Regions from separate parts of the Nocardia sp. NPDC055321 genome, predicted to be linked through region 1. Evidence: riboswitches for the same ligand, from Rfam matches in the RefSeq annotation. Region 1 holds a riboswitch; each other region holds the start of a gene.
The links. Region 1 has a riboswitch for S-adenosylmethionine ahead of ACWIGI_RS21095 (AfsA-related hotdog domain-containing protein). Riboswitches for the same ligand answer to the same signal wherever they lie in the genome.

Region 1 (3,267 bases):
CGCCATCGCGCTTGCCCCGGCGATCGCGCCCTCCGCGCACGCCGACGCCGACTACGGCGGCGGGTGCGTGCTCTACGACGGCGACCGCGCGGCGACCATCGATTCCTTGAGATTCAGATGCGGCCCGGGTCAGCTCGAGGCGCTGTACCGCGACGCACCGCAGGGCGCGGTGCCCATGGGCGTCAAGAACGGGTGGGTCGCCGAACCGGCCGACATGCAGGTGTGGTCGCCGGCGCTGTGGATCGGCAAGACCTTCTTCACCGGACCCGACGGCGGCTACCTGCTCAACCGCGTCACCGGCGCGGGTGTCGAGGTCTACCAGGCCGACGTGTACCGCGGCCCCTCGGTCGTGGACGGCGGGCCGACCTGGGTCCTGAACTATCGCCCCTCGCCCACCCCGCAGCTGTGGGACGAGATCCGCGAGGTCACCCCGGGCGTGTGGTTCGGCTACTCCTACTGGCGTGACGGCCGCGACGCACAGCTGTTGAGTTTCATCCTCACCTGACCCCCGCACCGGCTTGCGATCACCTCGCACGTAACTCTCGTGGCGGGGGAGCGTCCCTTGATAGACGTGGACTCCGTTGTCTACGAAAGGGATTCAATGATCACCCTGCTACGCGCCGCCGCCCGCGCGCGCGGCGAGCTCAGTCGATCGCGGGTGGGCGTGTGAGCGCGCCGCCGGATACCCAACCCACCCTGTGGGCGCCCACCGGCCGGACCGTCGGCGCCGTGTGCGCGGTGGGCATTCTCGTGGTCGGGCAGCTGTATGTCGTGCTGCCCGTGCTGAATCGGCTCGCCGAGGACTGGGAAACCTCCACATCCGCGGTGACCTGGACGACCACGGCCTTCGGATTGGCCTACGGCGCGGGCTTTCTGGTGACGGGGCCGCTCTCGGATCGCTTCGGCCGGCGGCCGGTCATCGTGGGCGGCCTGCTCGCCACGGTGGTCAGCTCGCTGATCGTCGCGCTCGCGCCGGGGCTCGGCCTCGGGCTGGCGGCCCGGGTGCTGCAGGGCCTGACCGCGTCGTTCTTCGCCCCGGCGGCCTTCGCGTATCTGTCCGAACGCATTGCCCCGGAACGCAGAATCTTCGCCCTGACCTGCCTGACCAGCTCCTTCCTCGCCGCCGGGGTGGTGGCGCAGGTGCTGGCGCAGCTGGTGGGCGCCGCCTGGGGCTGGCACGCGATCTTCGTCACCGGCGCGGTCGCGTTCGCGCTGTCGGCGGGGCTGCTGTGGTTCGTGCTGGGCGCGAATCCGGCGGCGGGAGAGCCCGCCGCCGTCGTTGCCGACACGCCGCGTACGGTTTTCGCGCCGTTCGGCGCGCTGCTGCGGCGGCCCCGGCTGGTGCTGCTGTACGTCAGTTGCCTGGCGGTGCTCGGCTCGTTCGTCGGCATCTACACCGGAATCCAGCTCTCACCGCCGGACGGCGTGGGCGCGAGCAACGGCGCGCTACTGGCGTTGCGCGCCAGTGCGATTCCCGCCATGATCGCGGTTCCGCTGCTGGCCACTCGCCTGGGTGTCATCGCGCCGGAGACCCGGGTGATCGGCGCGCTCGGCATCGCCGGGGTCGCGGCGGCGGTGACCGCGGTACCGCTCGGGGGCATCTGGGTCGCGGTGTGGCTGCTGGTGTTCGTCGGGGCCATCGCGGTCGCGGCGCCGGCCGCTGTGCAGGCAATCGCGGCGCAGGCGGGCGCGGGACGGGGCGCGGCCACCGCGCTCTACACCTTCGCGCTGTTCCTCGGCGCCTCCCTGGGGCCGCAGCTGGCGAATCTCGTTGCACACCGCGGGTATTCGTCGGTCGCGCTGGTGATCGCCTCCCTGTCGGTGGCGGGCGCGGCACTGGCCTACGCCTCGACCCGGGTCCCCGATGCCGTCCGGAATTGATTTCGACCAGCCTGGTTTGAATCATTGTTGGTAATACGCAGTGCCACATAAGTTTTCGAACACGGTCATGAGTTCCAGCGACAAGCCCCGGCTTGCTGGGCGGCAACCCTCCAGTGGCGGCGGGGTGCTCCGGGTGACGACCGGATGGCGGCGAACGCGTCGCCATAAGCGTCTTCGCTCTCGGAGGAAAACAATGTCTGTAGCCCAACTCTCTTCGGCGACTCCGGAATCCGCGACCCTGAACCTCCGCGAGGTGGTACTGGTGGCAGATCGATTCCGGGGTCTCGCGGAGGACGACCGGGCATTCACGGTCTCCGGTTTGGTGGCCGTGCTGCGGAGCGGGGGATTGCGGGAGGCGGCCGAGCCGCTCACCGTCCGGATCGGGCAGGGGATCACCCGGCACGACCTGGACTACATCGAGCACGTGGCGGCCATTCACGCGCCCGCCGGGCTCCGGGTGGTCGACACGGTCGCCGAACCGGCGCCGCGGCATCAGGTGCACAAGTACCAGAACTCGAATGTGTTGCTGGCCAACCTGGTTCAGGAATCGGCGACCGAGTTCAGCGCCGATCTGCGAATCCACGGTGACAACGAGCTGCTGCTGGATCATCAGACCGGCGAGCACGTGCAGGGGATCGTCATCGTGGAGGCGGTGCGCCAGCTGTTCCTCGGGGCGTTCGAGCTCGAGTACGGCCGGCGCTGGCCCGAGCAGCACTTCTACATCGTCTGGAACAGCATCGAACTGAACTTCACCGCGTTCCTGTTCCCGCTGCCCGGCACGCTGCACGCGGTGCTCACCCCGATCTCGATCGAGGATCCCGGCAAGCTGGAATTCTCGATCGAGGTGCAGGTGCGCCAGGCCGGGAACAACGTCGCCGACGCCCGGATCGGGTACGCGGCGCTGCCCAACGAGCGCATCACCCGCATCGAACGGCACAAGGCCGCCAAGGCCATCGCCGCGCATCTGAACGAGGTCGCGTGAGCGCCGTCGCGCCGGTGCGCACGGCGGCGTTCTTCGACGTCGATGAAACCCTCATCACCGTCAAGAGCATGTTCACCTTCCTGCGCTTCTGGCTCGCCGAGCACGGCGACGACGGGAGCCGCTACGCGCGCGTCTCCGGCGAGATCAAGGAGCGCGCGGCCGCGGGTGTGCCGCGCGAGGAGGTGAACCGGCACTACTACCGCGCCTATCGCGGGGTGCCGGGCGCGGAACTGGCCGAGGCCGGGCAGCGCTGGTTCGCCGAGTTCGAGGCCGGTGGCGCGGCGTACTACACCGACGCCGTGCGAGCTCTTACGACACATCGGGATTCGGGTGCGGTCACGGTGCTGCTGTCCGGATCGTTCGCGGCGGCCATCGCCCCGGTCGCCGCGGCGCTGGGTGCGGAC
Region 2 (3,267 bases), on a different contig from region 1:
GATTCGATGGCGGGCGGGCGCGCGAGCAGCCCGCCCGGCCGCAGCACCAGGAAGACGACCAGCAGTCCGAAGGTGATCAGATCGCGGTACCCGTCCCCGAAGGTGTAGATGCCGAACGCCTCCACCAGACCGAGGACGAAACCGCCGACCACCGCGCCGGGAATCGAGCCGAGCCCGCCGATGGTGGCGGCCACGAACCCGGTCATGCCGACGATGCCGCCGCTCGTCGGGGAGATGTTGGAGTTGTAGAGCCCGACGAAGATGCCCGCCAGCCCGCCCAGCCCCGAGGCGATGGCGAAGGCCAGCGACTGGATCCGCCCGACCCCGATCCCCATCTGCGCCGCGGCGTCCGGATCCTGCGCGGTGGCGCGAATGGCCAGCCCGTACCGGCTGTACCGCAGGAAGCTCCACAACCCCGCCATCACCGTGATGGTGATGGCGAACATGACCACGTCCGAGGTCCCGAACCGGATGCCACCCGCCTGAAAGTTGTTGGTGGGCAACACCTGCGGGAAGGGCCGGGTGTCGGGGCCGAAGATCAGCGCCACCACGTTCTCGAGAATCAGGCCCACCGCGACCGTGGCCAGCAGCGCCGCGATGGCCGGGGCGCGGCGCAGCGGCCGCACCGCGAGCACGTCGATCACCACACCCAGCAGCGCCGTGCCGCCCACCACCAGCACGAGAGCGAGCCACAGCGGCAGCCCCTGCTCGGCGATCAGCCACCAGCCCAGCACCGACCCGAACGCGAAGATCGCGCCGTGCGCGAAATTGATGACGTTGCTGACCCCGAAGATCAGGGTGATGCCCACGGCGATGAGCGCGTACGCATTGCCGTGGACCAGACCCGCTATGAGCGTGTCGAACATGGCGTTACTTGTTGCCGGTCGGCACGAAGGCGCCGTTCTTCAGGATCAGCTCGATCGGCTTGACCCCGCTCGGCCGGCGGGTCTGCTGATCGAAAGCGAAGGTGCCCAAACCGATTCCGTCGAAGTCCTTGACCTCGCGCAGGCCCTTCAGGATGCCCTCGCGGGTCGCGCCGCCGTGCTTTGCCGCCTTCACCAGCACGTTGATCGCGTCGTAGGCGTACACGTTGAAGTCGCCCGGGTCGACGTCGAACTTGGCGCGGAACCGCTGCACGAAGTCCACGACCTTGGGGTTGGTGTCCGCGGCGGTGAAGACGCCGTTCACGATGTCACCCTCGGCCGCGGCGCCCGCCAGCGAGATGAACTGCGGGGTGTTCTGGCCGCCGAAGAACTGGCCGCCGTATCCCACGTCGCGCAGCTGCTTGACGATGAGCGCGCCGTCCGGGCCGTAACCCAGGTGCACGAACGCCTCCGGGTTCGCGTCCCGGCCCTTGATCAGCACCGGGCGGAAGTCCTGCGAGTCCGGCAGAATCGGCGAGGAGTAGACGATCTCCACGCCCTTCTCCTTGGCGGACTGCTCGAAGAACTTGAAAGCCTGCTTACCCCAGTCGGTTTCGAGGTACACCACGGAAACCTTCTTGGCCTTCGCGGACACCCACTGGGCGTTGCGCTCCTGGAACACGTCCAGGGTGATCGACGGGCTCCACGAGTAGTCGCCGGCCTTGGTAAAGTCCACCGCGGAGTTGGTGAAGCCGTACTGCACCAGCTTGCCGCGGTTGTAGACCGGCGACGCCGCGATCGAGGCCGGGGACGAGAAGTCGCCCAGCTCGGCGATGATGGACTCGTCACCGACGAACTTGGTCGCGATGGGCACGGTCTGCTTCGGGTCGGATTGCGAATCCTCCCACTTCAATTCGACCTTCTTGCCGTCGATCCCGCCCGCGGCGTTGACCTCCTCCAGGGCCAGATCGAAGCCCTGCTGCCACAGCCGGCCGTACTCCGCCGACGGGCCCGACTTCGGCCCCGACACACCGAAATACACGGTGCCGCTGTCACTCTCGGAAGAACCGCCGCACGCCGATACCAGCCCGGCCACCAGGGCCGCCGATGCGATGCCCACCACTACCCGGAGACGACGCGACCCGGACCATTGCTTACTCATCTGATTCCTCTGAACTCACCGGCACACACCGGCCACAACGCGCTTGTGCTGCCCGGCGGGCAGCACCTGGTCGTCACCCGGGGCACCCCACCGCCGCGCGAGGGTTGCCGATCAGCGAGCCGGGGCTCGTCACTGCTGATACTCGTGACCGTGCGCGCAACGCTAGTGACGGGTCCGTTCCGTCAACAGCGTTCGAATCAACCTGAAGCCAAAAGGAAGTCGGTCCCGGGGCGCGGAGTCCGGCCCGGCACGTGCGAGCTCAGTTGCGCGCGGCCAGGTGCGCGGCGAGCCAGGCCGGGAACTCGGTGAGATCGCCCAGCACCACGTCCGCGCCCTCGGCCGAAAGCTCCTCGCCCGTATACGGTCCGGTGGTCACCGCGACCGCCAGCGCCCCGGCGACCTTCGCCCCGCGCACATCGCCCAGATGATCGCCGACGTAGACCGAAGCCCCATGCTCGCGCAGCGCCGTCCCCTTCTCCTCGGCCCAGACATCGCCCACGACGTCGTCCACCGGCAACCCGAGATGGTCGAGATGCAGGCGCGCGAGCGATTCCTTCTTGGCCGTGATGACCAGGGTGCGCCCACCGGCGCGATGCACCGCCGTGAGCGCGTCGAGCACGCCCGGCAACCGATCGGCGCGCGTGATCGCGAGGTCGGGGTACAGCTCGCGATAGCGGGCCACGACCCCCGGCACCTGGTCCGGCGGGAACCACTCGGCCGCCTCGATGGCCAGCGGCGGTCCCAGCCTCGACACCGCCAGCTCCGAATCGATGCGCACCCCGGTCTCGGCGGCCACCGCGTCCCACACCGCGGCGATGCCCGGACGCGAGTCGATCAGCGTCATATCCAGGTCGAACCCGACGACGAGTCCGGACCCGGCTGCGGGGTGCTCTGCTGGGGCCACCCTCCGACCTTACGGTTCGACCGAACGGCGGCGTCCGCGGCCCCGGCCGGGCATCCCGGGGTTCGCCCGGTCCGCGACGAAGCCGGGAATTCGGTTGCCGCCCCGAACTAGGCTCGAGGCCATGCCCAACGATCAGCGATCCCTGTTCTGCAGTGTCGAGCTCGGCGCCCGCATCGAGGGGGTGGAGAGCGAGCTGATCAGCGCGGGCAGCGCGGCGGCGCGGGCGCGACCGGGCGCGGACAGCGGCTTCCTGGTGCCGCTCGCGGGTGGGGTGGCGTCCTTCGCCGAACCGGGATCGCCGCTGAACAAGGTGGCCGGACTGGGTTTCGGCGGGGTGC
Region 3 (3,267 bases), on a different contig from region 1:
GCCTGCGCGGGACCGCGGCGTCCGAAGACGTGGACCTCGACGGCCTTGTTCTCCTTGAGACCGTCGTAGACGTTCGGCGGGATCTCGGTCGGCAGCAGTTCGTCGCCGGTCTTGGCGAGCACGCGCGCGACGTCGAGGGCGACGTTGCCGACGCCCAGGACCGCGACCTTCTCCGCGTGCAGCGGCCATTCGCGGGGCACGTCCGGGTGGCCGTCGTACCAGGAGACGAAGTCGGCCGCGCCGAAGCTGCCGTCCAGGTCGATGCCCGGGATCTCGAGCGCGCGGTCGGCGTTGGCGCCGGTGGAGAAGATGACCGCGTCGTAGAACGTGCGCAGGTCTTCCAGGGTGATGTCGACGCCGTAGTCGATGTTGCCGAGCAGGCGGACCTGCGGCTTGTCCAGGACCTTGTGCAGGGCGGTGATGATGCCCTTGATGCGCGGGTGATCGGGCGCGACGCCGTAGCGGATCAGACCGAACGGCGCGGGCATGCGCTCGTACAGGTCGATGCTCACCCCGTCGAAACCGGCGGGGGTATCGGACTTCATCAGCGCGTCGGCGGCGTAGATTCCGGCCGGGCCCGCGCCCACGATCGCAATGCGAAGCGGGCGGGTCGCTGCATCGGTTCCCGCAAGCTGTTCGGTCATTCTTCGCGCACCCTTTGGTCGAAAACTATCTTGCCGTCAAGTCTCAGCCGTCGTTCTTAGCTTAGGCTAAGTTGACGCCCTGGCTTCGAGTGAACCACCCTACGGGCCCCGAAGCTGCAGCGTTGCTGCTCTGTACTGCGATTCCCGGCCTCGCGGGGGAATTGTGCCGATTCTATCGGTGGTATGGACCACCCCCCGCGCCGGTGCGGTCAACTGTGGGCATGCTCTCCCCGGGCGCGGTCCGGTGTCGCCGCCGGGACACCCGCCCCGAGCAGGCATGATCAAGGTCATGAGCGAGGACGCGGACCAGCCCGAACGTATCGATCAGCGTGAGTCCAGAACCATGCTGCCGTTCCTGATCGCCATCGGCGTCACGGTCGTGGTGATCATCGGCATCGTGGTCTCGGCCCTGCTGTCGCCGGCTGAGAAGAATGTCACAGACAAGGATCGGCTGGCGAAGTCCGCGCGCAACTTCATCGAATCCCGCAGCGGCACCGACGCGCTGGATCCGTCGACCGCGTGCCCGGGCTTCGACGAACAGCGCTCGCCGCTGCGGACCGAGACGGGCGAAAAGGCCGGGAAGTCAACGCTTGTCAAGCTGACCGACCCGAATGTCCAGGGCGACCGCGCCACCGCGCAGGTGACCTGGCGCGCCGACGACCGCGATTCCACCTCGACCTGGACTTTCACCAAGACCGATGGGGCGTGGCTGGTGTGCAATTCCTGACCGCCCGCACGGTTTGACAGTGAGGCCCCATGTCGGTCAATCTCAACCCAGGTCATGAGTATCAGCGCCAAGCCCCGGCTGGCTGGTCGGCAACCCTCCTCCGCGGTGGGGTGCTCCGGGTGACGACCTGGCCGCGCATCGGGCAACGGTGCGGCAAGTGCGGATTCACAGGAGGTTCGAAGTGAGCTACGCGGGTGACATCACGCCGAAGCAGGCGTGGGAACTGTTGCGCGACAATCCGGATGCGGTGCTGGTCGATGTGCGCACCGAAGCCGAATGGCGTTTCGTCGGCGTCCCCGACACCAGCGGCATCGGCCGCCCGACGGCGTTGATCGAATGGGTCGACACCAGCGGCGCGCGCAATGCCCGGTTCGTCGATCAGCTCCGCGAGGTGCTGGCCGACCGGGCCGCGGACTCGGACGCGCCGGTGATCTTCATCTGTCGCTCCGGGCAGCGTTCCATCGGCGCGGCGACCGCCGCGACCGCGCTCGGGCTCGCTCCGTCGTTCAATGTGCTCGAGGGTTTCGAGGGCGCGCTCGACGCGCAGGGACACCGCGGCGTCGAAGGCTGGCGCGCGGACGGACTTCCGTGGAGGCAGTCATGATCACCGGTGGCGCGTTCGACAAGCCGCTGCCCGAGGGCGTCGGCCCCGCCACGCTCAGTGTGCGAGGTGGCCTGCGGCGCTCGGGTTTCGAGGAGACCTCCGAGGCGCTGTACCTGTCCTCCGGTTTCGTCTACGAGAGCGCCGAGGCCGCCGAGGCGTCCTTCACCGGCGACATCGAGCACTTCGTGTACTCGCGCTACGGCAACCCGACGGTCGCCATGTTCGAGGACAGGCTGGCCCTGATCGACGGCGCCGAAGCGGCTTTCGCGACCGCCAGTGGCATGTCCGCGGTGTTCACCGCGCTGGCCGCGCTGCTGGGCAACGGTGACCGGCTGGTCGCCGCGCGCAGCCTGTTCGGCTCGTGCTTCGTGGTGGCCAACGAGATCCTGCCGCGCTGGGGCGTGGAGACCGTCTTCGTGGACGGCGAGGATCTGGACCAGTGGACCGAGGCGCTGTCGGTGCCCACCCAGGCCGTGTTCTTCGAGACCCCGTCCAACCCGATGCAGTCCCTGGTGGACGTGCGCGCGGTGGTCGATCTGGCGCACGCCGCCGGCGCGAAGGTGGTGCTGGACAACGTCTTCGCGACCCCGCTGCTGCAGCGCGGCTTCGATCTCGGCGCCGACGTGCTCGTCTACTCGGGCACCAAGCACATCGACGGGCAGGGCCGCGTGCTCGGCGGCGCGATCCTGGGCTCGCACGAGTACATCGACGGCCCGGTGAAAAACCTTATGCGCCATACCGGTCCGGCGCTGAGCCCGTTCAACGCCTGGACGCTGCTCAAGGGTCTCGAGACCATGCCGCTGCGGGTGCGCCAGTCCAACGACTCGGCGCTGCGCATCGCGCAGTTCCTGGAACAGCATCCGGCCGTGGCGTGGGTGAAGTACCCGTTCCTGACCTCGCACCCGCAGTACGACCTGGCCCGGGCGCAGATGTCCGGCGGCGGCACCGTGGTGACCTTCGAGTTGACCGCGCCCGAGGCCGAGGCCAAGAAGCGGGCGTTCGAGGTGCTCAACGGGCTGCGGATCATCGACATCTCGAACAACCTCGGTGACGCCAAGACCCTGATCACGCATCCGGCGACGACGACGCATCGGGCCATGGGCCCGGAGGGCCGCGCGGCCATCGGCATCACCGACGGGGTGGTGCGCATCTCGATCGGGCTGGAGGACGTCGAGGATCTGATCGCGGATCTGGATCGCGCGCTGAGCTGATCCCGCTCGAGTAGTAGGCAAGAGGGCCGGAACCGTCAGGTTCCGGCCCTCTTGTCGTTTCCGGGCCGCTCTCCCGGTGTT

Region 2: linked by a shared signal. The riboswitch ahead of ACWIGI_RS40885 (ABC transporter substrate-binding protein) and the one ahead of ACWIGI_RS21095 (AfsA-related hotdog domain-containing protein) in region 1 are both predicted to bind S-adenosylmethionine.
Region 3: linked by a shared signal. The riboswitch ahead of ACWIGI_RS23170 (rhodanese-like domain-containing protein) and the one ahead of ACWIGI_RS21095 (AfsA-related hotdog domain-containing protein) in region 1 are both predicted to bind S-adenosylmethionine.

What each region holds. Positions count from the first base shown of each region.
Region 1 covers NZ_JBSHMS010000012.1:218,119-221,385, forward strand. The annotation lists gene ACWIGI_RS21085 (hypothetical protein) at 1-505, shown strand, start outside; gene ACWIGI_RS21090 (MFS transporter) at 667-1,881, shown strand; SAM riboswitch class IV at 1,945-2,058, shown strand; gene ACWIGI_RS21095 (AfsA-related hotdog domain-containing protein) at 2,144-2,863, shown strand; gene ACWIGI_RS21100 (HAD family hydrolase) at 2,860-3,267, shown strand, end outside.
Region 2 covers NZ_JBSHMS010000054.1:8,646-11,912, reverse strand. The annotation lists gene ACWIGI_RS40890 (ABC transporter permease) at 1-866, opposite strand, end outside; gene ACWIGI_RS40885 (ABC transporter substrate-binding protein) at 871-2,025, opposite strand; SAM riboswitch class IV at 2,060-2,175, opposite strand; gene ACWIGI_RS40880 (HAD family hydrolase) at 2,285-2,929, opposite strand; gene ACWIGI_RS40875 (GNAT family N-acetyltransferase) at 3,072-3,267, shown strand, end outside.
Region 3 covers NZ_JBSHMS010000014.1:154,131-157,397, forward strand. The annotation lists gene ACWIGI_RS23160 (FAD-dependent oxidoreductase) at 1-644, opposite strand, end outside; gene ACWIGI_RS23165 (Rv0361 family membrane protein) at 934-1,371, shown strand; SAM riboswitch class IV at 1,422-1,537, shown strand; gene ACWIGI_RS23170 (rhodanese-like domain-containing protein) at 1,553-1,975, shown strand; gene ACWIGI_RS23175 (O-succinylhomoserine sulfhydrylase) at 1,972-3,186, shown strand.